Regions from separate parts of the Amycolatopsis sp. lyj-84 genome, predicted to be linked through region 2. Evidence: riboswitches for the same ligand, from Rfam matches in the RefSeq annotation. Region 2 holds a riboswitch; each other region holds the start of a gene.

Region 1 (3,267 bases), on a different contig from region 2:
GTTTCGGACGGCGTCGAGGTCGGCGTCTCTGACACGCTGCTGCTCGTCGGCGGCCCGCCGCCCTTCGTGAGGTCGGAGAAGCCGACCTGGGACAACCCGAGCGAGGCCTGGGCGCCCGCGCGGATCCAGGTGTCGAGACCGCCGATCCCGTTGGCGCGCGCGGCCACGTAAGACTCCGGGTTGTAGGCGATCGCGCCGATGTCACCGGCGAGCCTGTTGCCGGAGTCCGCCGCGGCGGTCGCCTGCGCGGCTTTGAGGAACCGCACGCCCTTGTCCACCGCCGCGTCCGCGCCGCCGACGTCGGCGAGCGCCTGAAGGATCAGCCCGGTGCTGTTGGTGTTCGGGGCTTCGGTACCGACGCCGCCACCCCAGCCGCCGCCGGGATCCTGATTCGCGATGAGCCACGAGACGGTCTTCGCGATCGGGCCGTCGAGTCCCGCGGCGCCCGCCTTCCGCGCGGCCAGCATCGCCGACAGGGCGAAACCGGTGGCGTCGCCGTCCTTGGCGGACAGGTCGAACGGCTTGCCCTCGTCGCAGGTCGAGACCTTGTGGCCGTCGGCGGTGACGTGGTCACCGGTCTCGGTCGTCTTGATGTAGGCGAAGAAGATCCGGAAGTAGCCCTCGGAGCATTGCTGGGTCACCAGCTTGTCGATGGCGAGCTGGTCGTTCTCGCCGACCGCGGCGAGACCGATCACGCCGAGGGACTGGCCGAACATGTTCGCGTTGTTGCTCACCGAATCGGCGAGTCTGGGATCTTTCGAGTAGTCGCTGACCCGGCCGATGTCGGGACCCTTGCGCATGATCGCGGCCTTGGTCTCGGCGACCATGTCGTAGCCGTCGAAGTTCCGGGGATTCCGGCCCGCGACCTCGGCGGCGACCAGGGTCTTGGCCGCGGCACCGCCGACGATGATGTCGGAGAAGTCGAACTCACCGCCGTCGGGAATGAGCCCGTCCCAGGTGAAGTAGTCGGTCGCGTGGCCCTGCTCGTCGAGGTACTTCACGATCGGCTCGGCCTTCGCGCCCTCGCCCGAGGCGTACATCGCGAACAGCGCGTCGATCATCAGCCCGTGGTCGGGCAGATCGCCGCCGTTGGGGTTCTCGAGCGTGCCGTCCGGCTTCAGCTTCGTCGCGAGCCAGCCGGAGTTCGACTTCGCCGCTCCGGGGTCGTTGGCGGCTGTCGCCGTCCCGGTGAGCAGCGCGGCGACCACGCCGACGCTGACGGCGAACGCCGATGCGGCCAGGTACCCGCGGCGCATGGCTCCTCCTTGCGGCATGACGGAGGACAGGCGCGGGACGCCGCAGTCACCCCTGTTTATCGCGACAGTGGTTCGGACTTCTTGATCGTGCATCCACTCGTGCGGTACCCCGGCTCGCCCTGGTGAGGGGCCCACGGTTGCGCGACAGCGCCGGATTTCGACCGGCTTCCCCATCACGGGCGGCGGTGTTCAGTTGTCGAGCCCGCCGAGGTTAACACCCGATTACCTGCGACAGGCACCGCTGACCAGGTCGGTTGCCAGGATCACATCGCGACTCGCGCCTGGCGGTACCCCGGCGCTTGACCGGGATGAGACTCTTCGGATCGTCAATTCAGCGCGGTCGTGGGGGAAGTCCGGTGAGAGTCCGGCGCTGTCCCGCAACGGTATGCCCTCCGGGCGAGCCCGGTCACCCACGTCGCGCGGTGTCACCACCGACTCCTGTCGTGGAAATGCGGGAAGGGTTCTCATGAGACGTTTGGTCCTCGCTGTCGCCATGCTGTGCGGCATCGGACTGGTCGCCGCTCCGGCGGCGACCGCGGCCACCCACAACAAGGCGGACGCCGCCGCGGGCTGGCTCGCCAGGCAGATGGCCGACGGGGAAAGGTTCGAGGCCGACTTCGGCGGCCAGAAGTACCCCGACCAGGGCTTGACGATCGACGCGATCTTCGCGTTCGCCGCGGCCGGGGTGTCGGACACCAACGCGGGCAAGGCGATCACGTGGCTGGCGAAGCCGGAGATCACCACCGGTTACGTCGGCAGCGGCACCGAGGCCTACGCGGGCGCGCACGCCAAACTGCTGCTGGCCGCGCAGATCCGGGGCAAGAACCCGGCGGCGTTCGGCGGCGTCGACCTGAAGGCGGGACTGCTCTCACTGCTCACGCCGTCCGGCCGGTTCTCCGACCGGTCCGAGTTCGGCGACTACTCCAACGCCTTCTCGCAGTCGCTCGCCCTGCTGGCGCTGGACCGCACCCCCGCCGGCGCCCCCGCGTCGGCCGTGACGTTCCTCGCGGGCACCCAGTGCGCGGACGGCGGCTTCCCGCTGAACTTCGGCGAAGCGACCTGCGCGAGCGACGTCGACTCGACCGCGATGGTCGTGCAGGCCCTGCGCGCCACCGGTGACCCGGTGAACGCCGGCGAAGGCACCTCCTGGCTGGTCACCAAGCAGCACGCGAACGGCGGCTTCGGCGTCGGCACGAACGCGCCGAACGCCAACAGCACCGGCCTCGCCGCCGAGGCGCTGGCCGGGCACCGTCCCGCCGCCGCGGTCAAGGCGCGGGAGTTCCTGCGGTCGCTGCAGACCGGCTGCACCGGCGCCGTGGCGGACCGCGGCGCGATCGCCTACGACGCCACCGGCCTGAACCCGGCGACCGCCCCGCGCGCGACCGCGCAGGCGATCCTCGGCCTGGCGCGGGTCCCGCTGAGCGACCTGCACGGCGGTGGCCGTCCGCAGGCGCCGGTGCTCGCCTGCTCCTGACGTCACCTCGTGAGTGGCAAGGACGGTTCCAACCGTCCTTGCCACTCACGAGCCTTTAGCCTGTGCCGGTGGCTGAGTATCGAGTGGGCGAACTCGCGAACCTGGCGGGGACGTCGGTGCGGAACGTGCGCGCCTATCAGGACAGAGGACTGCTTCCCGCGCCGACGCGACGCGGGCGCGTGGCGATGTACGACGACGCGCATCTCGCCCGGCTGCGGTTGATCGTCCAGCTGCTCGAGCGCGGGTACACCCTCGCCCAGATCGAGGAAATGATCGAGACCTGGCAGCAGGGGCGGGATCTGGGCGATCTGATGGGCCTGGAGGACGCGCTCTCCCAGCCGTGGTCGGAGGAGACCCCCGAGCGGATCACCGTGACGCAGGCGCGGAAGGAGTTCGGGCGGCTGATCACCCCCGCCAACGTCAAACGTGTGCTGGCGATGGGGGTGGCCACCCGGCGGGGCGCGCATTTCGAGGTCTTCAGCCCGCAACTGCTGCAGGCTGGCCGCGAACTGCTGGCGGCGGGAGTGCCGCCGGAAC
Region 2 (3,267 bases):
TGAGTGGTAAGGGCGGTTCCAACCGTCCCTACCACTCACGACGCCTCTTGGAGTGTGCCCCTCTATGACCACCTTTGACGCTTCCACCGACGCCACCGGCCTCGGTGAGATCGAAGTCGGCGCCGCCCGGATCAACGTCGACGACAAGCGGATGATCAACGCCCGCGCCGACGTCAACCAGCTGCTGCCGATGAAGTACACCTGGGCGTGGGAGAAGTACCTCGCCGGCTGCAACAACCACTGGATGCCGACCGAGGTCGCCATGCAGGCCGACATCGCGCTGTGGAAGTCGGCCGACGGCCTGACCGAGGACGAGCGCACCATGCTCAAGCGCAACCTCGGCTTCTTCGCCACCGCGGAATCGCTGGTGGCCAACAACATCGTGCTCGCGGTGTACCGCCAGATCACCAACCCCGAATGCCGCCAGTACCTGCTGCGCCAGGCGTTCGAGGAGGCCGTGCACACGCACACCTTCCAGTACATCTGCGAGAGCCTCGGCCTGGTCGAGGGCGAGCTGTTCAACATGTACCGCGAGGTCCCCTCCATCTCGGAGAAGGACGCGTGGGCGCTGAAGTACACGCAGAACCTGGAGAACCCGGACTTCGAGACCGGCACCCCCGAGGCCGACCAGAACTTCCTGCGTGACCTGGTCGCGTTCTACGTGATCTTCGAGGGCATGTGGTTCTACACCGGCTTCGCGCAGATCCTCTCGCTCGGCCGCCGGAACAAGATGATCGGCATCGCCGAGCAGTACCAGTACATCCTGCGCGACGAGTCGATCCACCTGAACTTCGGCATCGACTGCATCAACCAGATCAAGATCGAGAACCCGCACCTGTGGACCGAGGAGTTCCAGGCGGAGATCCGCGGCATGCTGACCGAGGCCTGCGAGCTCGAGGTCTCCTACGCCCGCGACACCATGCCGCGCGGCATGCTCGGGCTGTCGGCCGAGCTGATCGAGCAGTACATGCACTTCATCACCGACCGGCGCGCGCAGCAGATCGGCCTCCAGCCGATCTTCGGCGAGACGGAGAACCCGTTCCCTTGGATGTCGGAGGCGATGGACCTCAAGAAGGAGAAGAACTTCTTCGAGACCCGCGTCATCGAGTACCAGTCCGGTGGCGCCCTCGACTGGGACTGATCCCGCATCTCACGTGATCGGACGGACAACACGCCGGGCGGACTTCCGCCCGGCGTGTTCCGTCTCCAGACACGCGAGTTCGCCGTCTGATCACGTGAGTTACGCCTCCAGTCACACGAGACCCGAATTCGGTACGCTCCAGGGTGCTACTGGTTCGCCCGGCCTCCCAGGCCGGTCGAGGTAACAGGGAACCCGGTGTGAATCCGGGACTGCCCCGCAGCGGTATGTGGGAACGAAAGCCGTCACCGTGCGAGACACGGTAAAGCACTGGGGCATGGCGCCCCGGGAAGCGACGGCCGGTAGGAGCGAGCGAGTCGCCCACGAGTCCGAAGACCTGCCCGTGGTGCGCGCGCCGACGGCGTGCGTGAGTCCGGGCCTCGTGGGATGGGCGCGACCGAATCGCGGTCACTCCTGCGCGCGTCCGGGCTCTGACGACAAGCTCGCGAGGAGAGAGCTGTGACCGAAATCGGCACCACTGTGCTGGGCTACCCCCGGATCGGACCGGACCGGGAACTCAAGCGTTCACTCGAACGCTACTGGGCGGGCAAGATCGACGAGGCCGCGTTGCTGGAGACCGGCCGCGCGCTGCGCACGCGGACCTGGCGGGAACTCAAGGACGCGGGGCTCGACTCCGTCCCTTCCAACACGTTCTCCCACTACGACCAGGTGCTCGACACCGCCGAGCTGTTCGGAGCGCTGCCGGAGCGCGTCGCGAAGCTCGGTCTCTCGCCGCTCGACACCTACTTCGCCGCCGCTCGCGGGGTGCAGGACGCGCCCGCGATGGAGATGACGAAGTGGTTCGACACGAACTACCACTACATCGTCCCCGAACTCGGGCCGGACACCCGGTTCTCGGTCGCCGGCTCCAAGCCGCTCGACGAGTACCGCGAGGCCCGCGCGATCGGCGTCGAGACACGGCCGGTGCTGGTGGGCCCGGTGACGTTCTTGCTGCTCGCGAAGGCCGCCGAGGGCGCTCCGGAGGGCTTCCGCCCGCTGGACCTTCTCGACAACCTTCTCGACGGCTACGTCGAGCTGCTGCGACGCCTGCATGACGAAGGCGTCGAGTGGGTCCAGCTCGACGAGCCCGCCTTCGCCGGCGACCGCACCGAGCCGGAGCTCAACGCGCTCATCCGCGCCTACCACCGGCTCGCGAAGGAGACCGCGCGCCCGAAGATCCTGGTCGCCGGATACTTCGGCGGTCTCGGCCGGGGACTGGGTGTGCTCGCCCGTTCCCCGATCGACGCCCTCGCCGTCGACCTCGTCACCGATGAGTCCTTTGTGGACGCCGTCGCGGCCGAACCCGCCTTGCGCGACAAGGAGGTCTTGGCCGGTGTCGTGGACGGGCGCAACGTCTGGCGCACCGATCCGACCCGTGCGCTCAGCCGGGCGGCGACGCTGCTCGGCACCGCGAAGTCGGTCAGCGTCTCGACGTCGTGCTCGCTGCTTCACGTGCCTTACGACGTCGAGCGGGAGGCCGAGCTCCACCCGCGGCTCAAGGGCTGGCTCGCGTTCGCCAAGCAGAAGGTCGACGAGGTCGTCCTGCTCGGCCGCGCGCTGAAGGAGGAGGGCGTCGACCTCTCCGCCGCCCGTGCGGCGGCCACGGACCGCGCCACGGCGGCCGACCTGGCCGACGCCGGGGTCCGTGCCCGGCTGGAGGCGCTGCGGCCGGAGGACACCGTCCGTTCCCCCTACGCGCGGCGCGCGGCGGCCCAGCAGGCCGCGCTGGCCCTGCCGCCGCTGCCGAGCACGACGATCGGCTCGTTCCCCCAGACCACCGACGTCCGCAAGGCCCGCGCCGCGCACAAGGCGGGCTCGCTGGACGACGCCGGGTACGAGGCCGCGATGAAGGCGGAGATCGAGCGCGTCATCCGGCTGCAGGAGGATCTGGGCCTGGACGTGCTGGTGCACGGCGAGCCCGAGCGCAACGACATGGTGCAGTACTTCGCCGAGCGGCTGGCCGGGTTCGCGGCCACCGACTTCGGCTGGGTGCAGTCCTACGGCTCGCGGTGTGTCCGGCCGCCGATCCTGTACGGCGACGTCTCCCGGCCCGAGCCGATGACCGTCGAGTGGGCGCGCTACGCGCAAAGCCTGACCGGCAAGCCCGTCAAGGGCATGCTGACCGGGCC
Region 3 (3,267 bases), on a different contig from region 2:
TCCATCGTGGACATGCGCGGGAGGTACCGGTGCCGCTGGGCGTCGTCGCCGAACTTGTCGATCATGGTCGCGACCATGTTGTGGATCGAGATGTAGGCGGCCAGCGACGGGCAGCCGCCGGCGAGCGCCTCGAACACGAGGACGCCGTCGAGCCGTCCGAGCGCGGAGCCGCCGAGGTCTTCGGGCAGGTAGATGCCGCCCATGCCCAGCTGGGCGGCCTTGCGGAGGACGTCGACCGGGAAGTGTTTGGCCTGGTCCCATTCGATCGCGTGCGGGGCGAGGTGTTCCGCCGCGAACTCCGCGGCGGTCTCACGCAGGGCCCGCTGTTCGTCCGTCAGTCTCATCGTGGCCTCAGCTCATCGTCGGGATGACGAAGCTGGCGCCTTCCTTGGTGCCCGAAGGCCAGCGCGAGGTGACCGTCTTGGTCTTGGTGTAGAACCGGATCGAGTCCGGTCCGTGCTGGTTGAGATCGCCGAAACCGGAGCGCTTCCAGCCGCCGAAGGTGTGGTAGGCGATCGGGACCGGGATGGGCACGTTGACCCCGACCATGCCGGTGTTCACCCGCGAGGTGAAGTCGCGGGCGGTGTCGCCGTCGCGGGTGAAGATCGCGACGCCGTTGCCGTACTCGTGCTCGCTGGGCAGCCGCAGCGCTTCCTCGTAGTCGGCCGCGCGCACGATCGACAGCACCGGGCCGAAGATCTCCTCGCGGTAGATCCGCATGTCGCTGGTGACGTGGTCGAACAGGCAGCCGCCGAGGAAGAAGCCGTTCTCGTGACCGTCCACAGTGGTCTCGCGGCCGTCGACCAGCAGTTTCGCGCCCTCGGCGAGGCCGACGTCGATGTAGTCGCGGACGCGCTGGACGGCTTCGGCGGTGACCAGCGGCCCGAAGTCGGCCGTCTCGTCGAGCGAAGCACCGATCTTCAGCGTCTTGACGCGTTCGGTCAGCCGGGCGGCCAGCGCGTCTGCGGTGGCTTCACCGACCGGGACGGCCACGGAGATCGCCATGCAGCGTTCACCCGCGGAGCCGTACCCGGCGCCGATCAGCGCGTCGACGACCTGGTCGAGGTCGGCGTCCGGCATCACGATCATGTGGTTCTTGGCGCCGCCGAAGCACTGCGCGCGCTTCCCGTGCGCGGCCGCGGTCGTGTAGATGTACTCGGCGATCGACGACGAGCCGACGAAGCCGACGGCCTCGACGCGGGGGTCGGTGAGCAGCGCGTCGACGGCTTCCTTGTCACCGTTGACCACGTTGAACACGCCCGGCGGCAAGCCTGCTTCGAGGAAGAGTTCGGCCAGCCGCAGCGGGACCGACGGGTCGCGTTCGGACGGCTTGAGCACGAAGGAGTTGCCGCAGGCGATCGCCGGGGCGGCCTTCCACAACGGGATCATCGCGGGGAAGTTGAACGGCGTGATGCCGGCGACCACGCCGAGGGGCTGCCGCATCGAGTAGACGTCGATGCCGGTGCCCGCGCTGTCGCTGTACTCGCCCTTGAGCAGGTGCGGGATACCGATGGCGAACTCGACCACTTCGAGGCCACGCTGGATGTCGCCGCGCGCGTCGGGAACGGTCTTGCCGTGTTCGGACGAGAGCAGGCGGGCGAGGGAGTCCTCTTCCGCGCGGACGAGGTCGACGAACTTCATCAGCACGCGGGCCCGCTTCTGCGGGTTCCAGCGGGCCCATTCGAGCTGGGCCTGCGCCGCGTCGGCGACGACGGCGGCGACCTCAGTGGCCGAAGCGAGCGGGACGCGGGCCTGAACGGCGCCGGTGCTGGGGTCGAAGACGTCGGCGAACCGGCCGGACGTACCCGATACCGGCTTACCGCCGACGAAGTGGCTGAGTTCGGTGCTCATGGAAGCCCTTTCCGAAAGTACGCAGGACGAAGCCGCCCGAAGACCACGATCGGCGGCCGGGCAGGGGAGTACGGACGACTTACCGCCGGGGTGGTGGCGGGTCGGCGACTTTCGCGCAGGCAGGAAGAATCCGCATGCGTTCAGCTCCATCCTCGTGGACGAACACGACACGTCTGCGGCCGGTATCCTGGCTCCCGGATCCGCGGCGGCTCCGGCCTTCCCGGCTCGCGCCAGTGGCCTTCTCTGCGGGAGCGCCGCTCCCCGGTCACAGTGGCGGGACCGCACCGGATTTTCACCGGCTTCCCTGCACCGCAGACCTGTGGACACCATAAAGTAGGAAGTCCGACTATGTCGAGGACAAGGGTGTGGCGTACGCCTCAGGTACGCGATGGGTCTCGTGAGTGGTAGGGGCGGTATCCCCCGCCCGGCTGCCGGCCGTGGCCTTCACGGTGGCCGGGATCAGTGGCTTCGGTCGTGAGTGGCGATTCGGGTTCTAAGCCGAATCGCCACTCACGACCACCTCGCCTCACACGGTCTGAACCTTCAGCTCCGGCCAGGAACGGGGTCACCCGGGGACAGCGGTGTTGCGAAAGCCACTTTCCCAACCTTCACCGTTGCGAAAGTGGCTTTGCCAACGCCCACCCTGCGAACGAAAGACGGCACGAGCACGCAAGGTTGCCCTTCTCCTCGATAAACCGCCACTCACGAGAGTGGCGGGTAGGGCAGCAGGCTGGACGAATGTTCGTCGACCCGCATCGGTTTCCCGATCGCGGGGAAGGCGCGCTGCGGGCACGCGGGCCGTTCGCAGACCTTGCACCCCATTCCGATCGGGGTGACGGCCGCGCCGGTGCCGAGCGCCAGCCCGTCGGAGTACACGAGCCGCCGCGCGTGCCGGAGTTCGCAGCCGAGCCCGATCGCGAACGTCTTGCCGGGATCGCCGTGCCCGCCCGCCGCGCGGGAAACGGTACGGGCCAGCCAGAAGTACTTCTTTCCGTCCGGGAGTTCGGCGACCTGCGTGAGGATCCGTCCCGGTGAGCTGAACGCCTCGTAGACGATCCACAGTGGACACGAGCCGCCGACGCGGGAAAAGTGGAACCCGGTGGCGGACTGACGTTTCGAGATGTTGCCCGCACGGTCGACCCGTACGAAGGAGAACGGCACGCCGCGGGTGCCCGGTCGCTGCAAAGTGGACAGCCGATGGCAGATCGTCTCGAAGCCGACGCCGAAGTGGTCGGACAGGCGCGTGATGTCGTAGCGGTAGCGTTCCGCCGCGCCGAGGAAAACGCGATACGGCAGCACGAGCGCGCCCGCGTAGTAGTTGGCCAGACCGATCCGCGCGAGCCGCCGGGCGGTGTCGCCGCTGAACTTCCCGTCGTCGACGAGCCGGTCGATCACGTCGCCTGCCTCCAGCAGCGC

Evidence for each region. A riboswitch is a leader RNA that binds a small molecule or an ion and turns the genes downstream of it on or off. The one in region 2 is predicted to bind cobalamin.
Region 1: it holds a riboswitch for cobalamin, as region 2 does, so the genes downstream of both, ACLJRM_RS30260 (prenyltransferase/squalene oxidase repeat-containing protein) here and metE (5-methyltetrahydropteroyltriglutamate--homocysteine S-methyltransferase) in region 2, are expected to answer to the same signal.
Region 3: it holds a riboswitch for cobalamin, as region 2 does, so the genes downstream of both, ACLJRM_RS03595 (CoA-acylating methylmalonate-semialdehyde dehydrogenase) here and metE (5-methyltetrahydropteroyltriglutamate--homocysteine S-methyltransferase) in region 2, are expected to answer to the same signal.

The regions. Positions count from the first base shown of each region.
Region 1 covers NZ_JAJPWO010000011.1:114,646-117,912, reverse strand. Annotated here, with positions in the region: gene ACLJRM_RS30265 (hypothetical protein) at 1-1,256, opposite strand, end outside; cobalamin riboswitch at 1,360-1,427, opposite strand; cobalamin riboswitch at 1,558-1,689, shown strand; gene ACLJRM_RS30260 (prenyltransferase/squalene oxidase repeat-containing protein) at 1,723-2,730, shown strand; gene ACLJRM_RS30255 (MerR family transcriptional regulator) at 2,799-3,267, shown strand, end outside.
Region 2 covers NZ_JAJPWO010000002.1:338,177-341,443, forward strand. Annotated here, with positions in the region: gene ACLJRM_RS06605 (ribonucleotide-diphosphate reductase subunit beta) at 65-1,141, shown strand; cobalamin riboswitch at 1,275-1,498, shown strand; gene metE (5-methyltetrahydropteroyltriglutamate--homocysteine S-methyltransferase) at 1,598-3,267, shown strand, end outside.
Region 3 covers NZ_JAJPWO010000001.1:711,397-714,663, reverse strand. Annotated here, with positions in the region: gene ACLJRM_RS03600 (acyl-CoA dehydrogenase family protein) at 1-344, opposite strand, end outside; gene ACLJRM_RS03595 (CoA-acylating methylmalonate-semialdehyde dehydrogenase) at 352-1,851, opposite strand; cobalamin riboswitch at 2,011-2,197, opposite strand; gene ACLJRM_RS03590 (short-chain fatty acyl-CoA regulator family protein) at 2,554-3,267, opposite strand, start outside.